Regions from separate parts of the Staphylococcus sp. FSL K6-0223 genome, predicted to be linked through region 2. Evidence: riboswitches for the same ligand, from Rfam matches in the RefSeq annotation. Region 2 holds a riboswitch; the other holds the start of a gene.
What was found. Region 2 has a riboswitch for glycine ahead of gcvT (glycine cleavage system aminomethyltransferase GcvT). Riboswitches for the same ligand answer to the same signal wherever they lie in the genome.

Region 1: linked by a shared signal. The riboswitch ahead of gcvT (glycine cleavage system aminomethyltransferase GcvT) and the one ahead of gcvT (glycine cleavage system aminomethyltransferase GcvT) in region 2 are both predicted to bind glycine.

What each region holds. Positions count from the first base shown of each region.
Region 1 covers NZ_JBBOYX010000001.1:1,206,851-1,212,583, forward strand. Annotated here, with positions in the region: gene comGD (competence type IV pilus minor pilin ComGD) at 1-33, shown strand, start outside; gene MHI13_RS06015 (competence type IV pilus minor pilin ComGF) at 333-722, shown strand; gene MHI13_RS06020 (shikimate kinase) at 887-1,396, shown strand; glycine riboswitch at 1,393-1,514, shown strand; gene gcvT (glycine cleavage system aminomethyltransferase GcvT) at 1,591-2,682, shown strand; gene gcvPA (aminomethyl-transferring glycine dehydrogenase subunit GcvPA) at 2,699-4,051, shown strand; gene gcvPB (aminomethyl-transferring glycine dehydrogenase subunit GcvPB) at 4,038-5,516, shown strand; gene MHI13_RS06040 (rhodanese-like domain-containing protein) at 5,601-5,733, opposite strand, start outside.
Region 2 covers NZ_JBBOYX010000002.1:251,990-257,722, forward strand. Annotated here, with positions in the region: gene comGD (competence type IV pilus minor pilin ComGD) at 1-384, shown strand, start outside; gene MHI13_RS12270 (hypothetical protein) at 371-670, shown strand; gene comGF (competence type IV pilus minor pilin ComGF) at 588-1,079, shown strand; gene MHI13_RS12280 (shikimate kinase) at 1,246-1,758, shown strand; glycine riboswitch at 1,755-1,892, shown strand; gene gcvT (glycine cleavage system aminomethyltransferase GcvT) at 1,967-3,058, shown strand; gene gcvPA (aminomethyl-transferring glycine dehydrogenase subunit GcvPA) at 3,077-4,423, shown strand; gene gcvPB (aminomethyl-transferring glycine dehydrogenase subunit GcvPB) at 4,416-5,733, shown strand, end outside.

The DNA of each region.
Region 1 (5,733 bases), on a different contig from region 2:
GAAAAAGGAAGAATTAGATATTTTAAAATTTAAAGCAGTGTTACTCATCGATAGTTTATTTAGCTTGTATATATTCACTACTATAGTTTTTACTTTAATTCCACTACTAATCAGTTTAAATCATACATTAAAAAGAGAATACCAAATTATTGAAATCAAGCAAACCATAATGAGTAGTATCAACCATTATGATAAAAAAACCCTTTCAAAAGGTATAAATTTAGGTGATTATCATATTAAACTTTATTCCAACAAAATATGTGGACTTCACAAAGAAACTGAAATCGAATCATGCGTTAAATATTAAATTAAAATCATTCACTTTAATAGAAATGTTAGTTTCATTATTTTTAACAACAATGATGTTAACATTTTTTCCTCAATTAATTAAATTGACTCATTCCTATTTATACGAGTCATATAATAGTTATCAAACAGAATATGCTTTTTTTCAGACAAATATAACTCAAATTATTTCGAAAAAGCATCATGCCCTTATAATTAAGGATAAACATACAATTATCATTGATAATGAATCGTCTAAAGATTATATAGAATTTAAAAACAACAAACTATTTTACAAAATTAATGGGAATGGCAATATCGTTTTACTAAATAACGTCATCAATGCAGAATTTCAAATTTTACCTTCTAACATCATAAAATTAAAACTAAAAATAGGTGATAAAAACGACTACTATGAAAAAAACTTATTTTTATAAAATGAAAGGATATATAAGTAGCTATACATTATTTATTCTTAGTATATATTTGATAATTATATCTACTTATTCTGCTCAATATAGTATAAAATTAAAAACAATACATAATATTCAAATATATTATGATAGTATAATAAGTGATAAACTTAAGAGAGGTGATTAGGATGACTCACTCTTATTTACCACTTATATTAACAGGCTTTATGGGTACTGGTAAAAGTACTATTGGCAAATATTTGGCTTCAAAATTACACTATTCATATATTGATTTAGATACATATATAGAAATGAAAGAATTTAAAACAATACCAGATATTTTTAATGAAATTGGTGAAAAAGGATTTCGTAAGTTAGAGTATAAATATTTAAATGATTGTATTGGTAAATATGATATTATATCAACCGGGGGAGGAATTATAGAAAACGATAATTCTATCTCACTTTTAAAAAATAAAACAGTTATTTGGTTAGATTGTGATATAGATATTATCTATAATAGAATTGCTAATGATCCACACAGACCAAATGCGAAAAACAAAAGTGAAAAACAATTAAAAGACTTGTATTTATCGAGAGTTTCAAGATATAATGAAATCGCATCCACAAAAGTAGATAGTAGTAAAACAATTGAATGTGTATATAAAACAATTTTAAATCATATACCATGCGAATGATCAGTATTAGAGAGAATAACTTGAACTGATTCTATAGTTGTTTTGAAATTATGTCATGTTATCGCCGAAGGTGCAAGTAAACTACGAAACTCTCAGGCAAAAGGATAATACTGTTACGCAGTCCTGGATTTGTTATTTAGACAGGGTAGCTTCTGCTACTCTGCTTTTTTTATAAAAAAATAGGGGGTTTTTAAATGACAAACGAATTAAAAAAGACACCATTATATGAAACTTATGTAAATAGTGGTGCTAAAATAGTTGAATTCGGTGGGTGGGCTATGCCTGTTCAATTTACTAGTATTAAAGAAGAACATAACGCAGTTAGATACAAAGTAGGTATGTTCGATGTAAGTCATATGGGAGAAATTTTAATAGAAGGTGAAAATGCTAGTAAATTTGTTCAATATTTACTTTCAAATGATACTACTAAATTATCTGAAACTAAAGCTCAATATACAGCTTTATGTAATGATGAGGGTGGTATCATTGATGATTTAGTAACATATAAAATTGCTGATAACAAATACTTATTAATTGTTAATGCAGCCAATACTGATAAGGATTTCGAATGGATTCAAAAACATCAATCTAAATTTAATGCTACTGTAACAAATGTGTCTGAACAGTATGGTCAATTAGCGGTTCAAGGCCCTCAAGCAAGAACTTTAGTAAGTGAACTTGTTGATATTGATGTAAGTGAAATGAAGCCTTTTGAATTCAAACAAAATGTAACTATTTTTGGAAAAAATGTTATCTTATCTCAATCTGGATATACAGGTGAAGATGGTTTTGAAATTTATTGTAATTCAAATGATACAGTTGACATTTGGAATGGTTTTATTGATAAAGGCGTTGTACCTTGTGGTTTAGGTGCAAGAGATACACTTAGATTAGAAGCTGGTTTACCTCTTCATGGACAAGATCTCACTGAATCAATTACGCCTTATGAAGGTGGAATTGCTTTTGCTGCTAAACCTTTAATTGAAGATGAATTTATTGGTAAATCTGTTTTAAAAGATCAAAAAGAGAATGGGTCAAAACGACGTACTGTAGGTTTAGAACTTATAGATAAAGGCATTGCAAGAACGGGTTATACAGTAATGAATCTTGACGGAAAAGAAATAGGTGAAATTACTTCAGGAACTCAATCACCTTCTTCAGGAAAATCAATTGCTATGGCTATTATTGATCGTGATGAATTTGAGTTAGGTAAAGAATTACTAGTTCAAGTTCGTAAAAGACAATTAAAAGCTAAAATTGTTAAGAAAAATCAAATCGAAAAATAACTAAGGGGTGTGCAATGTGAGTCATCGTTATATACCATTAACTGATAAAGATAAAAAAGAAATGTTAGAAACAATTGGAGCAAATTCAATTACCGAGCTCTTTGGAGATATTCCAAAAGATATTTTACTTAATAGAGATTTGAATATAGATAGTGCAGAAGCTGAAACTTCACTTTTAAGAAGATTGAATACTATTGCAAATAAAAATATTACTAAAGAAACACATGTGAGTTTTTTAGGTGCAGGAGTATATGATCATTACACACCTGCAGTAGTAGACGCTATGATTTCTCGTTCTGAATTTTATACTGCTTATACACCTTATCAACCTGAAATTTCTCAAGGTGAACTACAAGCAATTTTTGAATTCCAAACATTAATTTGTGAACTTACTCAAATGGATGTCGCAAATTCGTCTATGTATGATGGCATAACTAGCTTTGCCGAAGCTTGTATATTAGCTTTTAATCATACTAAAAAGAACAAAATTGTAGTATCTAAAGGTCTCCATTATCAGGCTCTACAAGTATTAAAAACGTATATTAAAGTAAGAAAAGAATTTGAAATTGTTGAAGTTGATTTAAATGGAACGATTACTGACCTAGAAAAATTAGAACAAGCAATTGATGATGATACTGCAGCAGTTGCTGTACAATATCCTAACTTCTATGGATCAATTGAAGATTTAGAAAAAATTCATTCTTATATTGAAAATAAAAAAGCGTTATTCATTGTTTATTCTAACCCATTAGCATTAGGCGTTTTAACACCTCCAGGCCAATTTGGAGCAGATATTGTTGTTGGTGATACACAACCATTTGGTATTCCTACTCAATTTGGCGGTCCTCATTGTGGTTACTTTGCTACTACTAAAAAGTTAATGCGTAAAGTTCCTGGCAGATTAGTAGGACAAACGCAAGATGATGAAGGTAATAGAGGGTTTGTTCTTACTTTACAAGCTCGTGAACAACATATTCGTCGTGATAAAGCCACATCAAATATTTGTTCAAATCAAGCATTGAATGCTTTAGCATCCTCAATTGCTATGTCAGCTCTTGGTAAACAAGGTATTTATGATATTGCGGTTCAAAACTTAGAACATGCTAATTATGCTAAAAATCAATTTAAAAACAACGGTTTTGAAGTCCTAGATGGTACATCTTTTAATGAATTTGTTGTTAAGTTTAATCAACCTATCAAAGATGTAAATAAAAAATTAGCAGAACATGGTTTCATCGGAGGCTTTGACTTAGGTGAAGCTTCATCAGACTTTGACAATCATATGTTAATTGCCGTTACTGAATTAAGAACGAAAGAAGAGATTGATACATTTGTTGAGAAAGCTGGTGAGCTAAATGGTAGTAAGTAAATCTAGTCCATTAATTTTTGAAAGATCTAGAGAAGGTAGATATGCATATTCTTTACCACAAAGTGATATTAAAACAGACTCTGTTGAGAGTATTTTAGATGATAAATTTATTCGTAAAAATAAAGCAGAGTTTCCTGAGGTGGCAGAATTAGATTTAGTACGTCATTACACGGAACTTTCGAATAAAAACTTTGGGGTAGATTCTGGATTTTATCCCTTAGGTTCTTGTACTATGAAATATAATCCAAAAATCAACGAAAAAGTTGCTCGTATTTCTGGATTTGCAGAATCTCATCCACTACAAGAGGAAGAACAAATTCAAGGTTCATTAGAAATTATTTATAGTTTACAAGAAGAACTAAAAGAAATTACAGGTATGGATGAAGTAACTCTACAACCAGCAGCAGGTGCTCATGGTGAGTGGACAGCTTTAATGATTTTTAAAGCATATCATATAAAAAATGGTGAGGGCCATCGTAATGAAGTTATTGTTCCAGACTCTGCACATGGTACAAACCCTGCATCAGCTTCATTTGCCGGATTTAAATCAGTAACTGTTAAATCTAATGAACGCGGTGAAGTTGATATCGAAGACTTAAAGCGTGTCGTTAATGAAAATACCGCTGCTATTATGTTAACTAACCCAAATACTTTAGGTATCTTTGAGAAAAATATTATGGACATTCGTGAAATTGTTCATGAAGCAGGCGGGTTACTCTATTACGATGGAGCAAACTTAAATGCTATTATGGATAAAGTTCGTCCTGGAGATATGGGATTTGATGCTGTGCACCTAAACTTGCATAAAACATTCACAGGTCCTCATGGCGGTGGTGGCCCTGGTTCAGGTCCAGTCGGCGTAAAAAAAGAATTAGCAAGTTATTTACCAAAACCAATGGTGATTAAAGACGGTGATACATTTAAATATGATAATGATATTGAAAATTCAATCGGTCGAGTAAAACCATTTTATGGTAACTTTGGTATTTATTTAAGAGCTTATACGTATATTAGAACGATGGGTGCACAAGGATTAAAAGAAGTGTCTGAAGCAGCTGTCTTAAATGCGAACTACATTAAAGCTCGATTAAAAGATCGTTATGAAATCCCTTATGAACAATATTGTAAACATGAATTTGTCTTAAGTGGATCTAAACAAAAAGAATATGGTGTCCGTACTCTAGATATGGCAAAACGTTTACTAGACTTTGGCGTACATCCACCAACAATTTACTTCCCGCTAAATGTGGAAGAAGGTATGATGATTGAACCAACCGAAACTGAATCTAAAGAAACTTTAGACTACTTCATTGATGCAATGCTTCAAATTGCAGATGAAGTTGAAAGTGATCCTGATAAAGTATTAGAAGCACCTCATACAACTATCATTGATAGATTGGATGAAACAACTGCAGCTCGTAAACCAATTCTTAAATTTGAAGATTTACATCAAGAAAAACTTTAATATTATAAATAATTTAATGAATGATTTAATTATCAGAAATAATAAAACTCTCAAGAAATTTCTTGAGAGTTTTATTTCTGATAATTATTTTTTAGTTTTAATTTTACCAGTCCATTTTTTATAGCCGCCTTTAAGCATGTATAAATCTTTATATCCATTTTTTTTCAAAATGCGAGCAGCACGATAACTGGCAATACCATTTGCATCACAAAGATAT
Region 2 (5,733 bases):
TTTACCATTAGCGTTTTATTAATGACAACTTTATGGTCAAGAAGTTTTATGAACGTACAAATGATTAATGAAGAACATGAAATTAAACAATTCATTACTAGACTTAATTACTTTAAATCTAAAGCAATTGCATCTCAAAGATCGATAGCCTTAGTTTTTACAAATAATTCAAATGTTATCCAAGTTGTAGAAGAAAAAGGGAGCAAATATAAATTTAAAGTCCCTCACGGTAAAATCACTAATATTGCTAGAATTAATACGTTGAATTTCAATAGAGAAGGAAATATTAACCGTTTTGGTTCTCTAACAATTGCAATGAATAAAGCTACCTATAAAATTATTTTACATATTGAAAAAGGACGTATTAGATATGTCAAAATTTAAACTAAGAGCTTCATTATTACTCGATAGTTTATTAGGTTTACTAATCATCGGATTAATCACACTTATTTTGATACCAACACTCTCCACAATGAATAATAACTATAATAATAATTTAAAAACCATAGAAATTAAAAAGTCTATTATTACCAGCTTGAATAAATATAGTAAGGAACAACTTAAACAAGGAGTTGTAATGGATCAATATGAAATACAACTATATCAAAAGAAAATATGTGGAAAAGATAGAGACTTTAACATTAAAACATGTGTTTCATTTGAAAATTAAAGCCTTTACTTTCGTTGAAATACTCTTCGCATTATCAGTAACCTTATTATGTCTTTCTTTAACACCTAATATTATTAATCTCACTTCTTACTACCTACATTTAGCTAAAAATAATGATGATTTAGACTTTGAATTTTTTTGTAGAGATATTCTTAAAGATGTACAAACTTCCAAGTATTCGCCAAGTAAAGATAATGATTCAACAATCAAAATTAGAAAAAAGGATGAGGAAATTAGATATATCTATAATAATAAAAAAATATATAAAAATATCAATCAGAGAGGTAACATCACTCTATTAAACAATGTAGTTTCTTTCAAAATAATAAAGACGAACAATAATATTTTAAAAATAAAAATAAAGCAAGGAGATACGAACTATTATAAAAAGAAAAACCTCCATTTATAGCCAAAAAGCGTTCATTAGTTTATATTTAGTAGTAATTTTTTCATTTTATTTATCAATTATATCTTTTTATATTACTCAATATGGTTTAAAATTAAAGACATTACATAACTTAGATATTTACTATGATGATGTTATTGTTAAAACATTAAAAAAGAGGTAGATTAGATTGATTAAAAGTAAAGCACCTATTATATTTGTTGGCTTCATGGGTACTGGTAAAACGACGATTGGACGATATCTTTCTGATTTACAAAATTTAAGTTATGTAGACTTAGATGAATATATCGAGAGAAATGAAAACAAATCAATTCCCGATATATTTCAGGAACATGGAGAACAAAAATTCCGTGATTTAGAATTTAAGTATTTAAAAAAGTGTTTGAATACATTCGAAATTATATCTACTGGTGGAGGAATAATCGAAAATAAAGATTCTTTGAAACTACTTAAAAATGAAAAGAATGTTATATGGCTTGATTGTGATATCAATGTTATTTATCGACGTATAGTTAGTGATCCTCATAGACCCAATGCTAAAGATAAATCTCTAGAACAATTAAATACCTTGTATTGTTCAAGGGTTTCAAGATATAATGAAACCGCATTCATGAAGGTGGATAGCGCACTCACTGTTTCTGAAATATATGAAAAGATTTTACAAAAATTATTTTGCGATTGATCAGTATTAGAGAGAATAAAGCTAAAACATATCTACATAATAATTAATTTAAGAATATTGTAAATATTTAGCTTTATCGCCGAAGGTGCAAGTTATTTAACGAAACTCTCAGGCAAAAGGATAATACTGTAACGCGTTCCTGGATGAATTATTTTAACAGGGTAGCTCTATGCTATCCTGTTTTTTATTAAAAATAGGGGGTTTTCTAATGACAACTGAACTTAAAAAGACACCTTTATATCAAAACTACGTTGATAATGGTGCGAAAATAGTTGAATTCGGTGGATGGGCTATGCCTGTTCAATTCACTAGTATTAAAAAAGAACATAACGCTGTGAGATATGAAATTGGTCTTTTTGATGTAAGCCACATGGGAGAGATAGAAATTACTGGTAATGAAGCATTTAACTTTGTTCAGTATATTTTATCAAATGATGCTAACAATCTTACAGATACTAAAGCAATGTATACAGCTTTATGTAATGAAGAAGGTGGTATTATAGATGACTTAGTTACATACAAGTTAGCAGAAAACCACTTTTTATTAATAGTAAATGCGGCAAATACTGATAAAGATTTTAATTGGATTTCTAAGCAAAGTAGTAATTTTGATGTTAATGTGAATAATTCTTCAAATATATATGGTCAACTTGCTATTCAAGGCCCAAAAGCTAGACATCTTGTGAATGAACATACTGATGTGGATGTTAGTGACATGAGTATGTTTGAATTTAAACAAGATGTGAAGTTTTTTGATAAAAATATCATTCTTTCACAATCAGGCTATACAGGGGAAGATGGTTTCGAAATCTATTGTAAATCTGAAGACACAGTAGACATTTGGAATCAATTATTAGAATATGACGTTGTTCCTTGTGGTTTAGGTGCTCGTGATACTTTACGCCTTGAGGCAGGTTTACCTCTACATGGTCAAGATTTAACAGAATCTATTACTCCTTATGAAGGAGGTATTGCTTTTGCTGCTAAACCTCTTATTGAAGAAGAATTTATTGGCAAATCTGTTCTTAAAGATCAAAAAGAAAATGGTTCCACTAAAAGAACTGTTGGATTAGAGATAATAGGTAAAGGTATTGCTAGAACAGGTTACGAAGTATTTGATTTAGAAGGTAACCACATTGGAGAGGTAACATCCGGAACTCAATCTCCCTCTTCAGGTAAATCTATCGCACTAGCTATTATAAATAGAGATGCATTCGAAATGGGTAAAGAAGTGCTTATACAAGTTCGTAAGCGCCAAGTTAAAGCAAAAATTGTTAAGAAAAATCAAATTACTAAATAATACGGAGGGGTGTAAATAGTGAGTCATCGTTATATACCTTTAACAGATCAAGATAAACAAGAAATGCTAGATACTATTGGAGCAAAATCAATTTCAGAATTATTTGGTGATGTCCCAGCCGATATTTTATTAAATCGAAATTTAAATATTGCTAAGGGAGAGGCAGAAACTAGTTTAGTAAGAAGACTTAATCTTCTTGCCAATAGAAATATCACAAAAGAAACTCACGCTTCATTTTTAGGTGCTGGTGTATATGATCATTATGCTCCTGCAGTTGTAGATGCCATGATTTCTAGATCAGAATTTTATACTGCGTACACACCTTATCAACCTGAGATTTCTCAAGGTGAGTTACAAGCAATTTTTGAATTTCAAACTTTAATCTGTGAACTAACAGATATGGATGTTGCAAATTCATCTATGTATGATGGTATGACTAGTTTTGCTGAGGCTTGTATTTTAGCTTTCAGTCAGACTAAAAAGAAAAAAGTTGTTGTTTCAAAAGGTTTACACTATCAAGCTTTACAAGTTTTACATACTTACGCTAAAACACGTAAAGAGTTTGAAGTAGTTGAAATCGATTTAAATGGAACAATAACTGATTTACAAAAATTAGAACAAGCAATTGATGATGATACTGCCGCAGTTGCAGTACAATATCCAAATTTTTATGGTTCAATTGAAGATCTTGAAAAAATAAATAGTTTTATTGCAGATAAAAAAGCATTATTTATAGTATATGCTAACCCTCTAGCTTTAGGTCTTTTAACACCACCAGGTACTTTTGGAGCGGATATAGTTGTTGGAGATACTCAACCGTTCGGTATACCTACACAATTTGGTGGACCTCATTGCGGCTATTTTGCTACAACTAAAAAGTTAATGCGTAAAGTACCTGGCCGTTTAGTAGGTCAAACTCAGGATGATGAAGGCAATCGTGGATTTGTACTAACTTTACAAGCTAGAGAGCAGCATATTAGAAGAGATAAAGCGACTTCAAATATATGTTCTAACCAAGCACTTAATGCACTTGCATCTTCAATTGCTATGTCAGCTCTTGGTAAACAAGGTATATATGATATTGCTGTTCAAAATTTAAAACATGCTAATTATGCTAAACAACTATTTAAACATAAAGGCTTTGAGGTATTAGATGGTAATTCATTTAATGAATTTGTAGTTAAATTTGATGAACCTATTAAAGAAGTAAATTTAAAATTAGCTGACCAAGGTATTATTGGTGGTTTTGATTTAAGTGAAGTTTCTGATGACTTCAACAATCATATGCTAGTTGCCGTAACTGAATTAAGAACTAAAGAAGAAATTGATAATTTTGTTCAGAAAGCTGGTGAATTAAATGGTTAGTAAATCAAGTCCATTAATCTTTGAAAGATCCAAAAAAGGTAGATATGCGTATTCTTTACCTCAAAGTGATATTGAGGACATTACAATTTCCTCTGTATTAGATGACAAATATATTCGTAAAGATAAAGCCGAGTTTCCTGAGGTAGCTGAACTAGATTTAGTTCGACATTACACAGAACTCTCCAATAAAAATTTTGGTGTAGACACTGGTTTTTATCCATTGGGATCATGCACGATGAAATATAATCCTAAAGTTAATGAAAAAGTTGCTAGAATACCTGGATTTAGTGAATCTCATCCATTGCAAGAGGAAGAACACATTCAAGGTTCACTTGAAATTATTTATAGTTTGCAAGAAGAGCTAAAAGAAATTACAGGTATGGATGAAGTAACACTTCAACCAGCAGCAGGCGCGCACGGTGAATGGACAGCTCTCATGATTTTCAAAGCTTATCATGAGAATAATGGACAAGGACATAGAGATGAGGTTATTGTACCTGATTCTGCTCACGGTACAAACCCTGCTTCAGCCTCATTTGCCGGATTTAAATCAGTCACTGTTAAATCTAATGAGCGCGGAGAAGTAGATATTGATGATTTAAGAAGAGTTGTAAATGAGAATACAGCTGCTATCATGCTAACTAATCCAAATACATTAGGTATATTTGAGAAGAATATTATGGAAATTAGAGAAATCGTTCATGAAGCTGGTGGTCTACTTTATTACGATGGCGCAAATTTAAACGCAATAATGGATAAAGTTAGACCTGGAGATATGGGCTTTGATGCAGTTCATCTGAACTTACACAAAACGTTTACTGGACCTCATGGTGGCGGTGGCCCTGGTTCAGGACCAGTAGGTGTGGTAAAAGAGTTATCTAGCTACTTACCTAAGCCGATGGTCATTAAAGATGGCGAGTTCTATAAGTATGATAATAACATTGAAAACTCAATTGGAAGAGTTAAACCATTCTATGGTAACTTTGGTATTTATTTAAGAGCCTATACGTATATTAGAACTATGGGTGCTGAAGGACTTAAAGAAGTTTCAGAGGCTGCTGTGCTGAATGCTAATTATATTAAAGCACGTCTAAAAGATCATTTTGAAATCCCATATGACCAATATTGTAAACATGAGTTTGTTTTGAGCGGAACGAAACAAAAACAATTTGGCGTCCGTACATTAGATATGGCAAAAAGACTTTTAGATTTTGGAGTTCATCCTCCAACTATTTATTTCCCACTTAATGTTGAAGAGGGAATGATGATCGAACCTACAGAAACTGAATCTAAAGAAACATTAGATCATT